DNA from 4 places in the Bacillus sp. 9.4 genome. Region 1 is predicted to be linked to each of the others. Evidence: riboswitches for the same ligand, from Rfam matches in the RefSeq annotation. Region 1 holds a riboswitch; each other region holds the start of a gene.
The links. Region 1 has a riboswitch for S-adenosylmethionine ahead of ACZ07B_RS16475 (5-methyltetrahydropteroyltriglutamate--homocysteine S-methyltransferase). Riboswitches for the same ligand answer to the same signal wherever they lie in the genome.

Region 1 (5,179 bases):
ATGGTTTCGGCTGCTGCGTCATAGCCGCCTTCCGCTGTCCAAGTGGACTGGAAGTTGCCGCGACAAATATGCATGGTTACCGTCAAGTCATCCGGGCGGTCTGCAATCGCGTCGTTAATAGATTTCGCAAACAGCTGGCGAAGCTCATCAGGCGTTGTTCCGAACGCTTCGATTTGTTTTAAGCCTTTTTCTGATAAGAAAACGGCCCACGCTGTATCATCGAGCTGGAGGTAGCGGCAGCCTCTGTCATAAAACGCTTGAATCGCTTTTTTATATGCTTTGGATACATCATGCTGGAAAAGGTGATAATCTTTTTTATACGCATCCTTTTCCAGTTTTCCGCGGAAAAACAGCATATTCGGGCTTGGAATCGTCATCTTTGGCGTCGCGTCACCGGCAATGCTATGGAGAAATGAATAATCTTCAAGCATTGGGTGAGTTGAAAAGTCGATATCACCTGTGACTTTAATGCCGCGTGCTTTTGTCTGTACGTTATGGAATTGGATTCCGTGCTCAGGAGTAAACGGCTCAACGCCATCTAAGTTTTCCAGGAAATCAAAGTGCCACCACGCTCTGCGGAATTCACCGTCTGTCACGACGTTCAGGCCGGTTTCCTTCTGTTTTTCCACAATGCGGATGATTTCATCGTTTTCAATTTGGCGAAGCTGCTCAGCCGTAATTTCGCCGGCCGCTTTTTGCAGCCGCGCTTTTTTAACGGGCTCAGATCTCAGCAGGCTTCCGACTTGATCCGCGCGAAACGGCGGTTTTTTTCTTTGAAGTGATTTTTGTTCTGCGGGTGTTGTTTGTTGTGACATGTTGTCCATTCCTTCTTTCCATTCAAATATAAAAAAGCTCTTCCTTTGGATAAGGAAGAGCTTGCGTGACAATCTCAACCTTATCTTCAAGAGCAATCATTGCTCTAAAGGATTTAGCACCATTCTGTTAAACAGCGGTTGCCGGGTATCGCAGGGCCAGTCCCTCCACCTCTCTTGATAAGGAAAACCTTTTTATGAAATTTTCTGATAGTATCTATTATTCACACATTTTCTATTTCTGTCAATGATAGATTATCTCCACACATCGTTGGCAATGTCGATGACATGGCGAAGCTTTGCCCATTGCTGCTCCTCTGTCAGAAGGTTGCCTTCTTCTGTAGAGGCGAAACCGCACTGCGGGCTCAGGCATAGCTGGTCCAAGCTGACAAAATGCGCGGCTTCATTAATACGGCGTTTCACATCCTCAGGATTTTCAAGCTCGCCGTATTTCGATGTGATCAAGCCGAGCACAATTTGCAGATCCTTGCGCTTCACAAAACGGAGCGGATCAAAGTTACCGGAGCGGTCATCATCGTATTCCAAGAACAGGCCGTCAAGGTTTAAGCCGTCCAAAATCGTTTCCGCTACAGCGTCGTACCCTCCTGATGCCGCCCAGGTTGAGCGGAAGTTGCCGCGGCAAATGTGCATTGTGATCGTTAAATCGTCAGGCCGGTCTGCGACGGCATCGTTAATTGTTTTGGCAAATATGGCTGGCAATGTTTCTGGATCACCGCCGAGCGCCCGGACAACCTCTCTGCCTTTTTCCTCAAAGAAGAGAGACCATGACGTATCATCAAGCTGGAGATAACGGCAGCCAGCATCATAGAAGGCTTTGATTGCTTTTTTGTACGCTTGGGCCAGATCATGAAAGTATTCCTCTTGATCGTCATAAATCCCTTTATCCGCCTTTTCGCCAAAAAACAGCATATTTGGGCTGGGAATGGTCAATTTTGGCGTCGCGTTACCGGCAATCTCATGTAAAAATTGATAATCAGCAAGCGCTGGGTGGCTCGTAAAATCGAGTTTTCCCGTCACTTTGATGCTGCGCGCTTTCGTTTTTGTGTTATGGAACTGAATCCCCTCAGCCGGGATGAACGGTTCCACACCGTCAAGCCCTTCCAGGAAGTCATAATGCCACCAAGAACGCCGGAATTCCCCGTCTGTTACCACATCGAGACCGATTTCTTTTTGTTTTTCCACGATGCGGATGATCTCTTGATTTTCGATATCACGAAGCTGTTCTGCTGTCATCTCACCAGCCGCTTTTTTTTGCCGGGCTTGCTTTACCGGAACGGAACGAAGCAAACTGCCGACATGATCGGCGCGGAAAGGTGCTTTGCGTTGTTTTTCTGTTTTTTGTCCTGCAACATTCGTTTGTTGAGCCATGTTATTCGCCTCTTTTCTGAAATATTGAGCATGTAAAAAGCTCTTCCTTTGTGTAAGGAAGAGCTTGAACGATCAAATCTCCGCCTCATCTGCAAGAACGCAATGTTCTTAAGGATTTAGCACCATTCTGTTTGAAACAGCGGTTGCCGGGTATCATAGGGCCAGTCCCTCCACCTCTCTTGATAAGGTAAAACTTCATATTCAGATTTCAATTATCTTAATATTATTACTTTTGGATCAATTGTCAATGTTTTTTAGAGAATACTTTCATTTTCATCGTTATATAAAACCATATCAAGCACGATAGCGATGGCAGTGCAAATCAGAACATCTTCCTCGTTTGCAATCTCCAAGTGATAGGAATCACCCCAGCTTAGCCACTTTTTGCTCACTGACATCCGGACATTTTCCCCGTCCGTCAGCTGGAATTCATCCCTCCATAAATCACCATCGATTTCCCAGTTAAGCCCGGAAATCACAAATTTCGGTTTGAAAAACGTTACTTTCTTCGTTACCTCACAAACTGTTTTCCCGCCAATTGAAATCTCATAGCGCGGCAATAAAGACATTAGTTTTTGTTCTATGGAAACGAGCGTTTTCCCAGATGAGTCTGTCATTTGTAATGAGTCTCCTAACGAGAAAAAACGCCCCTCCACCTTGAATGTTTCTTGTTCATCCCGGTCATAAATGTGAAATGCATCTTTAAATGAGAACATTTTTTGTTTCATAAATAACTCGATCATTGCTGAAGTCTCCTTTGGGTTTGCCTTGTATGAAATTACGGATAGGTGGCGAAAAGGTTTCAGGCTCTAAATCAAAACAATTTTAAAAGGCTGCGTGATTCAGCAGCCTTTTCGTTTGAAATATAGAATTAGGAAAGATGCATCCGGCGTTTTTGGCGGATGGCGTCAAGGTCGATTAGGTTGTTGTGATGAGGTGCGGCTGCTGGCAGAGGGCTTGTCTTTTGCGGTTTGCGGCGATTGTCCTTGCTGAAAGAAAAAAGAAGATAGCCACATAATGCGATGATAATAAATAGGATCATATTACATACCTCCCAAAAAAAGTTTTGGTACTCTCTATTGTACGGATAAAATGCCAAAAAGTATTCAAAAAATTCTAAATCAATAAATAACAAGAAACTGTCCCTCTAAAACAGTATAACCTGATGACCTGAAAATAGTCTTGAATCACGCTGTTTGCTCTTGTTGATGATTGGTTCTATAGTTACTATCGACGATAAAATAAATTCCTTTATATAACTTTTAACCTAAGTTTTCGTAATTCAAATTGCCTGTTTTTGGGTGCTGTTTTCTTGCTTGTTTGGTTTATACCCTATTTTGCGGAATTGAACACAAAAAACCCAAATTTCGGAGCATTTGGGCGGTACGGGTGAATACAGATTGTATCTTGGGGATTTGAATGTTTTATTTGAAGAAGCGTTTGAACATTTTTCTGATTTTTTGAAATGGGCTGGATTTCTTTTGCATGTTAAGCGGCCTGGAAATGATCCATTTTTTCAAGAGACTCTTTGCAGCGATTGCATGTTTTGTCATTGTTTTTCCTCCTCATTTGTTGATACTTGTTTTACGGAGGACGCGTTTAAAATGTTTCATTTTCACACAAAAAAGCCAGTCCTTTTTTTGGACTGGCTTTTGGCATTAGGCTTGCGCTTCAAACTGCTTTGCAATCTCAACGATGACATTTACGGCTTTGACCATATTATCAACTGAGATGTATTCAAATTTGCCGTGGAAGTTTTCCCCGCCTGTAAAGATGTTTGGCGTCGGAAGCCCCATGTAGGACAGCTGCGATCCGTCGGTGCCGCCGCGGATGGGGGAAATCTTCGGTTCGATGCCGAGGTTTTCCATCGCTTGCTTGGCAATGTTGACGATTTCGATGACAGGTTCAATTTTCTCTCTCATGTTGTAGTATTGGTCGTTCATATCCAGCAGAATCCGGTCTTGCCCGTATTCGTTTTGAAGTTCTTCAACGGCACGCTTCATTGTTTCTTTTCTGTTTTGGAAATTCTCTTTGTCAAAGTCTCTAATAATGTAGTGGAGCTTTGTTTCCTCTACGTCTCCTTGAATCGACAGCAGGTGATAGAAGCCTTCATAGCCTTCCGTATATTCAGGCGCTTCGTCTGCCGGCAGCAGGCTGTTCAGCTTCATCGCGATTTTCGCAGAGTTGATCATTTTCCCTTTAGCTGTTCCGGGATGTACGTTGTTGCCTTTAATCGTAATTTTTGCGGCAGCGGCATTGAAGCTTTCGTATTCAAGCTCGCCGAGCGGCCCGCCGTCAACCGTGTAGGCAAAGGATGCATTGAACCGTTTCACATCAAATTTGTGCGGCCCTCTTCCGATTTCTTCATCAGGCGTAAAGGCGACTCTGATTGTGCCGTGCTTGATTTCAGGGTGTTTGATGAGGTAATCCATGGCTGTCATGATTTCAGCGATACCGGCCTTATTGTCTGCGCCGAGAAGGGTGGTGCTGTCTGTGGTGATGAGTGTATGGCCCTTATAGCCGGACAGCTCAGGGAATTGATCAGGTGACAGGGTGACCTGCAGCTGTTTGTTGAGAACGATGTCTTTTCCATCATAGCTTTCGATGATTTGCGGATTCACGTTTTTGCCGGTAAAGTCTGTAGCGGTGTCGACGTGAGCGAGAAAGCCGATTGTCGGCACGTCTTTTTCAGTATTGGAGGGAAGAGTTGCCATGACATAGCCGTTTTCATCAATGGCTGCATCCTGCATGCCGATGGACTTCAATTCATCAACGAGCATGTTTCCTAATGTCAATTGGCCGGGTGTGGAAGGACAAGTGTCAACGGATTCATCGGACTGTGTGTCGACTTTTACATATGTAGTAAACCGTTCAATGATTTCTTCTTTCATTTCCAATCATCTCCTTTGTCTTATTTTAGCATGGCGGGATGAGAGATTTCTATTGCACAATACCGTTTCGAATGGCAAATACGACTG
Region 2 (5,179 bases), on a different contig from region 1:
AACATATGGTCTTGATAAAGATTGATCGCTTCAATGACCGAAGCGTTTCCGACGGCAAAGCCAACCCGCCATCCTGCCATATTATACGTTTTTGACAGCGTGTAAATTTCAATTCCGATATCCTTCGCACCTTCAGTCTGCAAAAAGCTGAAAGGCTTGCAGCCGTCAAATCCTACAGCGCCGTAAGCAAAATCGTGAACGACGCAGATTCCGTTTTCAGCCGCAAAACGCACGGTATCTTCAAAGAACTCGGAAGTAGCAACAGCTCCAGTCGGATTATTCGGATAATTCAAATACATCAATTTCGCCTGTTCCCTTACTTCAGCGGTTATGCTGCTGTAATCAGGGAGAAACGCCCTGTCCTTTACGAGCGGCATCATTTCCATCTTTGCTTTTGCAAGTGTGACACCCGACCAGTAATCAGGATAACCCGGATCGGGAACTAAAATCGTATCACCAGGATTCAACAAGCATTGCGGGAGCTCGACTAGACCCGCTTTTCCGCCGAATAATACAGCGACTTCGGTTTCCGGATCCAGATCAATGCCGTATTCTCTTTTGTAAAATGCAGCAGCCGCTGACTTCAGACGGTATGAGCCGCGAAAAGACGAATATTTATGATTCTCAGGATCAGCAACAGCTCGTTTCATCTCCTCAACAATATGTTCAGGAGTCGGCTGATCTGGATTTCCCTGTCCCAGATTGATAACGTCATGTCCTTCTGCGAGCTTTCGGTTCACTTTCTGCACCAGAGAAGCGAAGAATTGTTTAGGCAATTCCTTCAATACATGAGACTGTTCAAATTTCATCTATTCTCACCTTCTAAAAAAATCTTGAAATGATAGTCCATCATCATATATGGTTAAATGAAAAAAGTAAAGAAAAATTTGGGGTGTTAAAAAGATGAAATGGACGATATCTTGTCTTCAATTTGATATTTCATACGGAAAACCTTCGGAAAATATAAAAAAAGCTGAATTTTTCATCGAAAAAGAAAGCAAACATGCTGATGTTCTTGTTCTGCCTGAATTATGGACGACCGGATATGATCTGGCCAATCTTGATGAACTCGCTGATGAAGACGGCCGCTCCGCTCAGAGCTGGCTGAAGAAAACGGCAAAAAAACATGGTGTTCATATTGTCGCCGGATCGGTCGCTGTCAGAAAGAATTCTGATGTTTATAATACAATGTACATCGCGGATAAGGAAGGGCAAATCATTAAAGAGTACAGAAAAGCCCATCTTTTTCAGCTGATGGATGAGCATCTGTATTTATCAGCCGGTTCCGAAGACGGATACTTTGAGCTTGACGGCGTCAAAAGCTCAGGATTGATCTGTTACGATATCCGTTTTCCGGAATGGATCAGAAAACATACGACAAAAGGCGCCAACGTGCTGTTTATTTCTGCGGAATGGCCTCTTCCCCGCCTTGATCATTGGAAAAGCCTGCTTATTGCGCGGGCCATTGAAAACCAATGCTTTGTCGCAGCCTGCAATTGTACCGGTTCAAATCCGGATAATGAATTTGCAGGACATAGCCTGATTATTGATCCATGGGGGCGTGTACTTGCTGAAGGCGGCCGGGAAGAAGGCATAGTCCGAGCGGAAATCGACCTTCAAGAAAGCGCAGAAGTTCGGGAGAGCATTCCTGTTTTCGATGATATCAGAAAAGATTTATATTAAAAAATATATTGACAACTAACTAAATTACCTGTTAGCATGTTCATCAACTGATAAATTAGAATTGTCAAACAAGTGAATATATTCTCTTATCGAGAGTTGGGCGAGGGATTTGGCCTTTTGACCCCAACAGCAACCGACCGTAATTCCATTGTGAAATGGGGCGCATCTTTTTCGCGCCGAGACGCTGGTCTCTTAAGGCACGGTGCTAATTCCATTCAGATCTGATCTGAGAGATAAGAGAGGCGGACATAGATGTTAAGCCTCCTTCTCTCTGAGAAGGAGGCTTTTTTACGGCCACATATTAAGTGATTACATAATTGGAGGTTATGATGATGGGAGTCACAAAAACACCTTTATACGAAACGTTAAATGAAAGCTCCGCTGTGGCGTTGGCGGTGAAGCTTGGCCTATTTCCAAGCAAAAGCACGCTGACATGCCAGGAGATCGGAGACGGCAACTTAAATTACGTTTTTCATATTTATGATCAAGAACATGACAGAGCATTGATCATTAAACAGGCGGTTCCGTATGCAAAAGTGGTGGGAGAAAGCTGGCCGCTGACAATCGACCGTGCAAGAATCGAAAGCAGCGCTCTCATCCGTCAGGGCGAGCATGTGCCTCACCTGGTTCCAAGAGTGTTTTATTCTGATACGGAAATGGCGGTTACCGTCATGGAGGATCTCTCTCACCTCAAGATCGCAAGAAAAGGACTCATTGAGGGTGAAAACTATCCTCATCTGTCGCAGCACATCGGTGAATTTTTAGGAAAAACACTTTTCTACTCATCAGATTACGCGCTTGAACCTAAGGTGAAAAAACAGCTTGTTAAACAGTTTACAAATCCAGAGCTATGCGACATTACGGAAAGACTTGTTTTTACAGATCCTTTCTTCGACCATGACACAAATGATTTTGAAGAAGAGCTTCGTCCTTTTGTCGAAAAGCTTTGGAATAATGACAGCGTTAAAATCGAAGCCGCTAAGCTGAAAAAGTCATTTTTAACGTCTGCAGAAACGTTGATTCATGGTGATTTGCATACAGGAAGCATTTTCGCAAGTGAGCACGAAACAAAGGTGATTGATCCTGAGTTTGCTTTTTACGGACCGATCGGCTTTGATGTAGGGCAATTTATCGCCAACTTATTTTTGAACGCACTCAGCCGTGACGGGGCTGACAGAGAGCCGTTATATGAACATGTCAACCAGGTCTGGGAAACGTTTGAAGAGACGTTTAGTGAAGCCTGGCGGAAGGACAGTCTGGATGTTTACGCCAACATCGACGGTTACCTCACTGATACGCTCAGCCATATTTTTGAAGAAGCAATCGGATTTGCGGGCTGTGAGCTGATACGACGCACGATCGGCCTTGCCCATGTAGCTGACCTGGATACGATCGTGCCGTTTGATAAACGAATCGGCAGAAAACGCTTGGCGCTCGAAACCGGCACAGCCTTTATCGAAAAACGTTCGGAATTCAAAACGATAACAGATGTTATTGAATTATTTAAGTTACTTGTAAAGGAATGATCTATTCATGACCCATTCATTTGCTGTTCCACGTTCTGTTGAATGGAAAGAAACAGCTATTACCATTTTAAATCAGCAAAAGCTTCCTGATGAGACGGAATATTTAGAGCTGACGACGAAAGAGGATGTATTTGATGCGATTGTCACGCTAAAAGTAAGGGGCGCTCCGGCGATCGGCATTACGGCTGCCTTCGGACTAGCGCTTGCTGCCAAAAACATTGAAACAGATAATGTCACGGAATTCCGCCGCAGACTGGAAGACATCAAACAATATTTAAACAGCTCACGGCCTACCGCCATTAATTTGTCATGGGCGCTTGAGAGACTGAGTCATTCGGTCGAAAACGCGATTTCCGTAAATGAAGCAAAAACAAACCTTGTCCATGAAGCAATTCAGATTCAGGTCGAGGATGAGGAAACGTGCCGGTTGATCGGCCAAAACGCCCTGCAGCTTTTCAAAAAAGGCGACAGGATCATGACAATCTGCAATGCCGGCTCAATCGCGACAAGCCGCTATGGAACGGCGCTAGCTCCGTTTTACTTGGCCAAACAAAAAGATTTGGGATTACACATTTATGCCTGTGAAACAAGGCCTGTCCTGCAAGGTTCACGCCTTACTGCTTGGGAGCTGATGCAGGGGGGCATTGATGTCACTCTGATCACAGACAGCATGGCTGCCCATACGATGAAGGAAAAACAAATTTCCGCTGTTATCGTCGGAGCCGACCGAATTGCAAAGAACGGTGATACGGCAAATAAAATCGGCACATACGGTCTTGCTATTTTAGCAAACGCCTTTGATATTCCGTTTTTTGTCGCCGCACCTTTATCTACATTTGATACAAAGGTCAAATGCGGCGCTGATATCCCGATAGAGGAACGCGATCCCGAGGAAGTCAGGCAGATTTCCGGAGTTCGGACCGCTCCATCCAATGTGCCTGTCTTTAATCCCGCTTTCGACATTACACCTCATGATCTCATTTCAGGAATCATCACAGAAAAAGGGATTATGACCGGAAACTATGAAGAAGAGATTGAACAGCTGTTTAGAGGAGAAAGGGTGCATTAAAAAACCGCTGGACTTTGCTCATTTGGAGCCGAGTCAGCGGTTTTTTTGTTTCTTTTTGTTAACATTGATGATTTCATCTTTTTGAGCGCTTGATAAGATATGCAGTTTCACAAACAGTTCGGCAAAAACGGCAAGTTTCTCAGAGCGGCTCGGCTTCAATTGCTTTGTCCTCCTTTTTCATCAGACCAACTTTTTTAACTTAATAAAATGATATGTCGGCCGTGAAAAAAGGGAACGTGCCATATGTTTTATTTTTCTTTATAGGAGATTCGCTCGATGTTTAGCAAAAATGCTTTGATCTCCGTTTTGCTTCCAGCGTATCCTGTTAACGCACTGTTTTTGCCGATCACTCTGTGGCACGGGACAAAAATCGGCAGGTCGTTACGTTTATTAGCCTGCCCGACAGCGCGCACCGCTTTCGGACTGCCGACCGCAGCGGCAATATCCGCATAGCTTCGGGATTCACCATATGGAATCCTCTCCAGCGCCTGCCACACTTTTTGCTGAAAAGGAGTGCCCTTTTGGCTGAGCGGCAGGGTGAATGTCTTCCTTTCGCCTGCGAAATATTCTTGAAGCTGTTGTTTCGCTTCTGCAAGATTAGGTGTTTCCATGTGCTCAGTATTCTGAACCGTTTCTTTCCAATCCACCCAATCTTCCTGACTGAGAAATAGACGAGTGATCCGGTCCTCCTCTTCGGCAATGATAAGTTCACCGAGCGGCGTTTCGGCTGTCGTATAGTAGTTCATTCATCATTCCTTCTTTCTTCAGCATTCTGTCTGACAGGAAGCGTAATATGGAAAACGGTGCCCTTCCCTTCTTCACTTTCTACCATAATCTCGCCTTGATGTTCTTCAATAATTTTATAGCTTACCATAAGCCCAAGTCCAGTTCCCCGTTCCTT
Region 3 (5,179 bases), on a different contig from region 1:
TTCAATGGGAAGAAGGCCGGACCATCATTACATACAAGCTGACTTCTTTGCATTCCGTCAATTAAAACAAGCCAAGAGCATAATTGCTCTTGGCTTTTGTTTTTTATACGAGAGGGCCGCCTGCCTGGGCGATGGCATCGGTATGTGCGAACTTTTTAAAGTTCTCTTTGAATTCATTTGCAAGGTAGACTGCTTTTTCTTTGTATTCTTCCTTGTTGGTCCATGTGTTTTCAGGCTGAAGGATATGATCAGGAACGCCAGGAACATGTGTCGGAATGTGCAGGCCGAAAATATCGTCAGTTATCATTTCAGCATCCTCTAATTTACCTTCAATCGCTGCTTTGACCATTGCTCTAGTGTAAGAAAGCTTCATTCGTTCGCCTGTGCCGTAGCCGCCCCCGGTCCAGCCGGTATTGACTAAGAAAACGTCAGCGCCGTGTTCATCGATCTTTTTGCCGAGCATTTCAGCATAGACGTGAGCAGGAAGCGGCAGGAACGGTGAGCCGAAGCATGTAGAGAACGTCGTTTCAGGAGACGTTACACCACGTTCGGTTCCGGCGAGCTTACTCGTGTAACCGCTCAAGAAATGGTACATCGCCTGCTCCTTCGTCAGTTTGCTGATCGGCGGCAGGACTCCGAAGGCATCAGCCGTCAAAAATACAATTGCTGACGGATGGCCGGCCATGCTTGGAGTGACGATGTTGTCAATCATATGAATCGGGTAAGCTGCCCGCGTGTTTTCAGTATAGAAGGAATCATCATAATTGGCTTCGCGTGTATCTTCATCAACAACGACATTTTCCAGAACAGACCCGAAGCGGATCGCGTTAAAGATTTGCGGCTCCTTTTCCTCGCTTAAATGAATGCACTTAGCGTAGCACCCGCCTTCAATATTAAAGACACCTGTATCAGACCAGCCATGTTCATCGTCACCGATCAGCTTGCGGTCAGCATCTGCCGACAGGGTGGTCTTGCCTGTTCCTGACAGTCCGAAGAAAAGGGCGACATCGCCTTTTTCACCGACATTGGCGGAGCAGTGCATAGATAAAATATCTCTTTCAGGCAGCAGGAAATTCATAATGGAGAAAATGGACTTCTTCATTTCACCGGCATACTCAGTTCCGCCGATTAAGATCGTCCGCTTTTCAAAAGAGACAATAATAAACGTTTCGGAATGAGTGCCGTCTGTTTTTGGATCCGCTTTGAAATGCGGAGCAGAAAGAATGGTGAACGGCTGCTCAACTGTTTTCTTATCATTTCCTTCCGGACGGATAAACAGCTGCCGCGCAAATAAATTGTGCCATGCGAACTCATTTACGACAGTGATCGGCAGCCTGTATTTCTCGTCTGCTCCGGCAAATCCTTCGAAAACAAACAGTTCATCTCGCTCCTTTAAATAGCTGACAACTTTCGTATACAGCCGCTCAAACGCTTCTTCTGAAATCGGCTGATTCACCGGGCCCCAATCGATCTTATTTTTCGTGCTTTCTTCCTCCACGATGAATTTATCTTTAGGTGAGCGTCCTGTGTAAGCGCCTGTTGTCGCGCGAACAGCACCTGTGGATGTTAAAATGCCTTCGTTTCGGGAGAGGACTTTTTCTGTTAGCTGTGCTGCTGATAAATTATGACGCACATTTGGACATGTTAATAAGGCTTGTAAATCAGCGGTCAAATCAACTGAGTTCATATGAAACCTTCCTTTATCGTTTTTTGTGTTTTGCTAATTGTGAATTAGTATAACATATATTTTCAAATAGTCTATACTATTTATTATTTTTTGTGTGTGCATTTCCATTGTTTTCCCTCAATATAGGTGCCTATTTCTTCTGAATCATATTGACATTGCAAACCCTTTTACGATAAGATATTTCATTGAGCGGATACTCTTATCCCGAGCTGGCGGAGGGACAGGCCCTATGAAGCCCAGCAACCGGTTTCTCTGTTATTTATTATGTTCAACTGAGTGAGACAACCAAGGTGCTAACCTGTTGCAAGGTTGTATGATTCCTTGAGCGATAAGAGTGAAAGGCACAAAGACCAAACCCTTTCCTCGATGGAAAAGGTTTTTTTATTTCATAAATATGCCAATTAACATTCTCTAATATAACTGTACATTGTATAAGAGGGAGCGAGTTCCGTATCATATATACAAGGTCTTTCGGGAGGCCTTGTGCAGGAGGAAGCAAATCATGAGTAAAAATCGTCGTTTATTTACATCAGAATCTGTTACGGAGGGGCATCCGGATAAAATCTGTGACCAGATTTCTGACAGCATTTTAGATGAAATTTTAAAGAAAGACCCTAACGCGCGTGTTGCTTGTGAAACATCTGTGACAACAGGTTTGGTTCTTGTAAGCGGAGAGATCACAACTTCTACGTATGTTGACATTCCGAAAACGGTTCGCCAAACCATTAAAGAAATCGGATACACACGTGCGAAATACGGATTTGATGCGGAAACTTGTGCGGTTTTAACATCAATTGATGAGCAGTCTGCTGATATCGCGATGGGCGTAGACCAAGCGCTTGAAGCCCGTGAAGGCACAATGAGCGACGAAGAAATTGAAGCGATTGGTGCGGGTGACCAAGGATTAATGTTCGGTTATGCGTGCAACGAAACGAAAGAGCTTATGCCTCTTCCAATTTCACTTGCCCATAAATTAGCCCGCCGCCTAAGTGAAGTCCGTAAAGAAGATATTCTTCCGTACCTTCGCCCTGACGGCAAAACACAGGTAACGGTTGAGTACGATGAAAATAACAAACCAGTCCGCATTGACGCGATTGTGATTTCAACTCAGCATCATCCTGAAATTACACTTGAGCAAATTCAGCGCAACATTAAAGAACATGTAATCAATCCGGTTGTTCCTGAAGAACTGATTGATGAAGAAACAAAATATTTCATCAACCCTACAGGACGTTTCGTAATCGGAGGCCCTCAAGGGGATGCGGGACTTACAGGACGCAAAATCATCGTTGATACGTACGGCGGCTATGCACGCCACGGCGGAGGCGCGTTCTCAGGTAAGGACGCGACGAAGGTAGACCGTTCTGCAGCTTATGCGGCAAGATACGTTGCGAAAAACATCGTTGCGGCTGAGCTTGCTGATTCTTGCGAAGTACAGCTTGCTTACGCGATCGGTGTTGCACAGCCTGTGTCAATCTCAATCAACACATTCGGTTCCGGAAAAGCTTCTGAGGAAAAACTGATTGAAGTTGTTCGCAATAACTTTGATTTACGACCTGCCGGCATTATCAAAATGCTTGATTTGCGCCGTCCGATCTACAAACAAACTGCTGCGTACGGCCACTTTGGACGTCACGATGTTGACCTTCCATGGGAGCGCACAGACAAAGCGGAGCAGCTGCGTAAAGAAGCGTTAGGAGAATAATTTTATAGCCGCTTACTGGTTAAGCGGCTTTCCCTTTTTTATCGTTGTATTCATGTTTATTTTTTTACATAACTGTGAAACCAAATACTATTCACAGCGTCTATAAATAGGGGTTCAATGATGACAATTTTAATTATGGAGGCAATACTATGTGTGGATTTGTCGGGGTTTTTAACAAGCATCCGTTAGCTCAAACCGCTGATCAAGAAGAACTAATCAAACAAATGAACCAAATGATCGTTCACCGCGGTCCTGACAGTGATGGATATTTCCATGATGAGCACGTCGGCTTCGGATTCAGACGGCTCAGCATTATTGATGTAGAAAATGGCGGACAGCCTTTATCATATGAAGATGAAACATATTGGATTATCTTTAACGGAGAAATCTATAACTATATTGAACTGAGAGAAGAACTTGAAGCAAAGGGGTACACATTCAACACGGATTCGGACACAGAGGTTCTTCTTGCGACTTACCGTCACTATAAAGAAGAAGCGGCGTCCAAACTGCGCGGTATGTTTGCCTTTCTGATTTGGAATAAAAACGATCATGTGCTTTATGGGGCAAGAGATCCATTCGGCATTAAACCGTTGTACTACACAACGATCAATGATCAGGTTTATTTTGCCTCAGAGAGAAAAAGTTTAATGGTTGCTCAGAATGATATTGAAATAGATAAAGAGGCATTGCAGCAGTACATGTCTTTCCAATTTGTTCCTGAACCAAGCACACTTGATGCCCATGTGAAAAAAGTAGAGCCGGGTTCACAGTTCACAATCCGCCCGGACGGCGATATCACATTCAAAACGTATTTCAAAGCGAACTTCAAGCCGGTTCAGACTGAAGAAGACAAGCTTGTGAAAGAAGTCAGAGACGCGATCTATGACTCTGTAAACGTTCATATGAGAAGTGACGTTCCTGTCGGTTCATTCCTGTCTGGCGGGATTGATTCTTCCTTTATTGTGTCTGTTGCGAAGGAATTTCATCCAAGCTTAAAAACATTCTCTGTCGGCTTTGAACAGCAGGGCTTCAGTGAGGTTGATGTAGCGAAAGAAACGGCAGCGGCGCTGGGCATTGAAAATATCAGCAAAGTCATTTCGCCTGAGGAATACATGAATGAGCTTCCGAAGATCGTATGGCATTTTGATGATCCGCTTGCTGATCCGGCAGCGATTCCGTTGTACTTTGTTGCAAAAGAAGCGAAAAAACATGTAACGGTTGCTTTATCAGGTGAAGGAGCGGATGAGCTCTTCGGCGGATATAACATTTACCGTGAACCGCTTTCGCTTAAACCGTTTGAACGGATTCCGTCCGGCTTGAAAAAGATGCTTCTGCACGTTGCTGCTGTTATGCCTGAAGGTATGAGAGGAAAGAGCCTGCTTGAGCGCGGCTGCACTCCGCTTCAGGATCGTTATATCGGTAACGCGAAAATCTTTGAAGAGTCTGTCAAAAAGCAGCTGTTGAAGCATTATAATCCGAACCTTTCATATCGCGATGTGACGAAGACTTACTTTACAGAAAGCAGCTCGTACAGCGATATCAACAAAATGCAGTATGTCGATATCCACACTTGGATGCGCGGCGACATTTTGTTAAAGGCGGATAAAATGACGATGGCGAATTCTTTGGAACTGCGTGTGCCGTTCTTGGATAAAGTCGTATTCGACGTCGCTTCAAAAATTCCTGATGAGCTGAAAACGAAGAACGGCACGACGAAGTATCTTCTTCGCAAAGCCGCTGAAGGAATTGTGCCTGAGCACGTATTAAACCGCAAAAAGCTCGGT
Region 4 (5,179 bases), on a different contig from region 1:
TACCGCTATTGGCAAGCGCCATCAGAAAAGCGGAACGGACAGCGCTTGCGATGGAATCGAAAGGATTTACAGGAAGCAGAAACCGGACATACTACAGGACATTGAGCGTGAACCGGCGCGACTGGGTGTTCTTTTGCCTCGTCCTCATATTATTCGCGGGATCCTTTCTCGTATCTTTATGTTTCGCATCATAAAAAATCCGCTATCACAGATAGCGGATTTTTTTATTGATGATAGTTTAATGCTTGGGCAAGGTTGGTTTTAATGGTAATATTCGAAAAGTCAATCCCCAGCTGTACAGCAGTTTGCGCAATTTCAGGCCTGATTCCTGACAGAGTTGACCGGACACCGATCAGATTAAGCGCCTCAATCAATTTAAAGATCTGGTGCGCCACCATCGTATCCACCACAACAACACCTGACAGATCGATTAACAGATGCTCCACACGTCTTTTCGCACAAGCTTGAAGCGTGTTTTCCAGAATAAACTTCGCCCGTTCGGTATCAATGTCACCGACAAGCGGCAGCAGAGCTGTTGATTTGCTCAGGGTAATGACAGGTGAGCTTAATTCCAATATCATTTCTCTTTGGGCGTTTAATTGCTGCTTGGCATTCATTTCAGCGTGATCAACGAATGTATAAATGGTGAAATCAAATACTTTTACAATCAAATCTGCCCATTTTTGCTTCTCTCCCGGTTCAAACGCTGATTCATTTTCTTCTGCGAACTTCTCAAAATACTTCGTATATAATCTCCTGTTTCTCATAAACTCCCGAATGACATACTGAACCGGTGTGTCGAGATGTTTTTGATCGTTGGTCAGCTCAATGACCCACTCTTGAAACTCTTCGAGAAATTGTTTTTCCGGTAAAACATACATGTAATTCAGATGCCGGTAAAACTCTCTGTCCTGCTCTTTCAATTCTTCCGTTACTGTTGCATTATGTAGGGCGTAAAGCGAATTCGGATCACTTTCCTCCATCGTTTCAATCCATTCCTCGGCCATTTGTTCCACATGCTCTGAAAAAAATGCATATAATTTTTCATTCAGTTTCATGACACTGCTCCTTTCCCCAACACTATTATAACTTGACTTACAGTTGAATCCCAGTCATACATGTTGAAGCCATCCAATATTTTGAAGATTACTAATTCTTTGGTGTGTATCCTATTTTTTCAAAATGCTTCAAATGGCTCTGTCCGAGCGCTTGCTTTTTTCATATAATATGAGGCAACACCCTTGAATCCACTTGCAAGCATAAAAAAGGAGGGCTTTTTTATGAATGGTGAAATCCGCTTGATCCCGTATGTGACGAATGAGCAGATCATGGATGTAAACGAGCTTCCTGAGGGCATTAAAGTGATTAAGGCGCCAGAAATGTGGGCAAAAGGGGTAAAAGGCAAAAATATTAAAGTTGCTGTATTAGACACTGGCTGCGACACAAGCCACCCTGATTTAAAAAATCAAATCATCGGCGGAAAGAACTTTACGGATGACGACGGCGGCAAGGAAGATGCGATTTCCGACTACAACGGACACGGCACACACGTCGCCGGAACAATTGCAGCTAATGATTCAAACGGAGGCATTGCCGGAGTCGCGCCTGAGGCAAGCCTATTGATTGTGAAGGTTCTTGGCGGCGAGAACGGCAGCGGACAATACGAATGGATAATTAACGGCATCAACTACGCGGTGGAACAGAAAGTCGACATCATCTCAATGTCCCTTGGAGGGCCAAGCGATGTGCCAGAGCTGGAAGAAGCAGTGAAAAACGCAGTTAAAAACGGAGTGCTTGTCGTTTGTGCAGCGGGAAATGAGGGTGACGGCGACGAACGCACAGAAGAGCTTTCCTACCCCGCAGCTTATAACGAGGTCATTGCAGTTGGATCTGTTTCAGTAGCGCGAGAATTATCAGAATTTTCTAACGCAAATAAAGAGATTGACCTTGTGGCACCAGGAGAAAATATCTTATCCACCCTTCCCAACAAGAAGTACGGTAAGCTGACCGGCACTTCAATGGCTGCCCCTCATGTCAGCGGTGCGCTTGCTTTAATCAAAAGCTATGAAGAAGAATCATTTCAAAGAAAGCTTTCTGAATCTGAGGTTTTCGCACAGCTAATCCGCAGGACACTTCCTCTTGATATTGCAAAAACGCTGGCAGGCAATGGATTCCTGTATTTAACAGCTCCTGATGAACTCGCAGAAAAAGCAGAGCAATCACATTTGTTGACCCTATAAGATTATTTTTCTTATATAATATACACCACATCATATAAATAAAAATTTCAAATTCTATGTTGACAATGAATTTGAATTACTGTTAAGATTACCAACAAATGATTCAACTTTTCAAAAAATTAATAACATTTTCTCTTATCGAGAGTTGGGCGAGGGATTGGCCTTTTGACCCCAACAGCAACCGACCGTAATACCATTGTGAAATGGGGCGCACTGCTTTTCGCGCCGAGACTGATGTCTCATAAGGCACGGTGCTAATTCCATCAGATTGAATCTGAGAGATGAGAGAGGCAGTGTTTTACGCAGAAAAGCCTCTTTCTCTCATGGGAAAGAGGCTTTTTGTTGTGAGAAAACCTCTTAGGAGCCTGTATCCGCGGGTTAACGAGAGTGTTTTACATATAAAGGAGGAGAAACAATGACAACCATCAAAACATCGAATTTAGGATTTCCGAGAATCGGACTGAACCGGGAATGGAAAAAAGCACTTGAAGCGTATTGGAAAGGCAGTACTGATAAAGATACGTTTTTGAAGCAAATCGACGAACTATTTTTATCCGCAGTAAAAACACAAATTGACCAGCAGATTGATGTTGTGCCTGTTTCTGATTTCACACAGTATGACCATGTACTCGACACAGCAGTCAGCTTCAACTGGATCCCGAAACGTTTCAGACATTTGACTGATGCTACCGATACATACTTCGCTATCGCCCGCGGAATCAAAGACGCCGTATCTAGTGAAATGACAAAATGGTTTAATACAAATTACCATTACATCGTTCCGGAATATGACGAGAGCATTGAGTTCCGTCTGACAAGAAACAAACAACTCGAAGATTATCGCCGGATCAAACAGGAATACGGTGTGGAAACAAAGCCTGTGATTGTCGGCCCTTATACGTTCGTTACGCTTGCTAAAGGCTATGAACCGTCTGAAGCAAAAGCGATCCAAAAACGCCTTGTGCCATTATATGTACAGCTTTTGAAAGAGCTTGAAGAAGAAGGCGTAAAATGGGTTCAAATCGATGAGCCGGCGCTCGTTACCGCCTCTAGTGAAGATGTCCGCGGTGCAAAAGAATTATTTGAAAGCATTACAAGTGAGCTTTCATCCTTGAATGTGCTTTTGCAGACGTATTTTGATTCTGTTGATGCTTATGAAGAGCTGATCTCTTACCCGGTTCAGGGAATTGGCCTTGATTTCGTTCACGACAAAGGCAGAAACCTGGAACAGCTTAAAACACATGGCTTTCCGACAGACAAAGTGCTGGCAGCCGGCGTTATCGACGGACGCAACATTTGGAAAGCGGACCTTGAAGAGCGTCTCGATGCCGTTCTTGATATTCTCAGCATTGCAAAAGTTGATGAACTGTGGATTCAGCCTTCCAGCAGCCTGCTGCATGTTCCAGTAGCGAAACACCCTGATGAGCATTTGGAAAAAGACCTATTGAACGGATTATCCTACGCAAAAGAAAAGCTGGCCGAGCTGACAGCTTTGAAAGAAGGCTTAGTATCAGGAAAAGCGGCGATCAGCGAAGAGATCCAGCAGGCTAAGGCTGATATCCAGGCGCTTAAGCAGTTTGCAACAGGCGCCAATTCTGAACAAAAGAAAGAGCTTGAGCAATTAACTGATAAAGATTTCAAGCGCCCGATTCCGTTTGAAGAACGTTTAGCCCTGCAAAATGAATCTCTCGGCCTTCCGCTTTTGCCGACGACAACGATCGGCAGCTTCCCGCAGTCTGCTGAAGTGCGGAGCGCACGCCAAAAATGGCGGAAAGCTGAGTGGTCCGATGAACAGTATCAAAACTTTATCAATGCGGAAACAAAAAGATGGATTGATATTCAGGAAGAATTGGAGCTTGATGTCCTTGTTCACGGCGAATTTGAACGGACAGACATGGTCGAATACTTCGGTGAAAAGCTGGCCGGTTTCGCCTTCACTAAATATGCCTGGGTTCAATCATACGGCTCACGCTGTGTCCGCCCGCCAGTCATTTACGGAGATGTTGAATTTATTGAACCGATGACAGTGAAAGACACAGTCTACGCACAGTCATTGACTTCCAAGCATGTGAAAGGAATGCTGACGGGCCCGGTTACAATCTTAAACTGGTCTTTCCCTCGAAACGACATCTCGAGGAAAGAAATCGCCTTCCAAATCGGGCTTGCCCTTCGCAAAGAAGTTAAAGCGCTTGAAGACGCAGGCATTCAAATCATTCAAGTTGATGAACCAGCGCTGCGCGAAGGCCTTCCATTGAAAACACGCGATTGGGATGAGTATTTGACTTGGGCGGCAGAAGCATTCAGATTAACCACTTCTTCCGTGAAAAACGAGACACAGATTCATACACATATGTGCTACAGCAACTTCGAAGATATCGTTGATACAATCAATGATCTTGATGCCGATGTGATTACAATCGAACATAGCAGAAGCCACGGAGGATTTTTAGATTATTTAAAAAACCACCCGTATTTGAAAGGGCTTGGCCTTGGTGTATATGACATTCACAGCCCTCGTGTGCCGTCAACTGAAGAAATGTACAATATTATCGTTGATGCGCTTGCCGTCTGTCCGACTGACCGCTTCTGGGTAAATCCGGACTGCGGATTGAAAACAAGACAGCAGGAAGAAACGGTTGCAGCATTGAAAAACATGGTTGAAGCCGCAAAACAGGCAAGAGCACAGCAGACACAGCTAGTATAATTTGAAAAAACCATCTGCATTTGGCAGATGGTTTTTTTCTATAATACAGCCACAATCGGTTTCTTATTTAGCAAATCCCCCAAATACTTTGTTTATTTTGCACTTTTTTAAGAATGTTCTTTGCATTCTTTTCGGCTATACTAATAACACTCTATTGACAGGAGGGATTGGGATGAATCATGAAACGTTCTTAAAACGGGCTGTCACTCTCGCATGTGAAGGAGTGAATGCAGGA

Region 2: it holds a riboswitch for S-adenosylmethionine, as region 1 does, so the genes downstream of both, mtnK (S-methyl-5-thioribose kinase) here and ACZ07B_RS16475 (5-methyltetrahydropteroyltriglutamate--homocysteine S-methyltransferase) in region 1, are expected to answer to the same signal.
Region 3: it holds a riboswitch for S-adenosylmethionine, as region 1 does, so the genes downstream of both, metK (methionine adenosyltransferase) here and ACZ07B_RS16475 (5-methyltetrahydropteroyltriglutamate--homocysteine S-methyltransferase) in region 1, are expected to answer to the same signal.
Region 4: it holds a riboswitch for S-adenosylmethionine, as region 1 does, so the genes downstream of both, metE (5-methyltetrahydropteroyltriglutamate--homocysteine S-methyltransferase) here and ACZ07B_RS16475 (5-methyltetrahydropteroyltriglutamate--homocysteine S-methyltransferase) in region 1, are expected to answer to the same signal.

Annotation. Positions count from the first base shown of each region.
Region 1 covers NZ_JBVFMU010000004.1:134,517-139,695, reverse strand. Annotated here, with positions in the region: gene ACZ07B_RS16480 (5-methyltetrahydropteroyltriglutamate--homocysteine S-methyltransferase) at 1-815, opposite strand, end outside; SAM riboswitch class I at 893-999, opposite strand; gene ACZ07B_RS16475 (5-methyltetrahydropteroyltriglutamate--homocysteine S-methyltransferase) at 1,068-2,201, opposite strand; SAM riboswitch class I at 2,284-2,390, opposite strand; gene ACZ07B_RS16470 (LURP-one-related/scramblase family protein) at 2,456-2,944, opposite strand; gene ACZ07B_RS16465 (hypothetical protein) at 3,073-3,336, opposite strand; gene ACZ07B_RS16460 (hypothetical protein) at 3,626-3,754, opposite strand; gene pepT (peptidase T) at 3,860-5,092, opposite strand; gene yxjL (two-component system response regulator YxJL) at 5,142-5,179, opposite strand, start outside.
Region 2 covers NZ_JBVFMU010000002.1:553,198-558,376, forward strand. Annotated here, with positions in the region: gene mtnE (methionine-glutamine aminotransferase) at 1-809, opposite strand, end outside; gene ACZ07B_RS09345 (carbon-nitrogen family hydrolase) at 904-1,683, shown strand; SAM riboswitch class I at 1,767-1,923, shown strand; gene mtnK (S-methyl-5-thioribose kinase) at 2,016-3,209, shown strand; gene mtnA (S-methyl-5-thioribose-1-phosphate isomerase) at 3,217-4,278, shown strand; gene ACZ07B_RS09360 (hypothetical protein) at 4,312-4,437, opposite strand; gene ogt (methylated-DNA--protein-cysteine methyltransferase) at 4,527-5,024, opposite strand; gene kinE (PAS domain-containing sensor histidine kinase) at 5,021-5,179, opposite strand, start outside.
Region 3 covers NZ_JBVFMU010000001.1:1,131,400-1,136,578, reverse strand. Annotated here, with positions in the region: gene ACZ07B_RS06560 (DUF2584 domain-containing protein) at 1-65, shown strand, start outside; gene pckA (phosphoenolpyruvate carboxykinase (ATP)) at 104-1,687, opposite strand; SAM riboswitch class I at 1,884-2,022, shown strand; gene metK (methionine adenosyltransferase) at 2,190-3,392, shown strand; gene asnB (asparagine synthase (glutamine-hydrolyzing)) at 3,542-5,179, shown strand, end outside.
Region 4 covers NZ_JBVFMU010000002.1:591,379-596,557, forward strand. Annotated here, with positions in the region: gene thiX (HMP/thiamine ABC transporter permease ThiX) at 1-194, shown strand, start outside; gene rsbRB (RsbT co-antagonist RsbRB) at 225-1,058, opposite strand; gene isp (serine protease Isp) at 1,281-2,240, shown strand; SAM riboswitch class I at 2,373-2,528, shown strand; gene metE (5-methyltetrahydropteroyltriglutamate--homocysteine S-methyltransferase) at 2,656-4,944, shown strand; gene guaD (guanine deaminase) at 5,117-5,179, shown strand, end outside.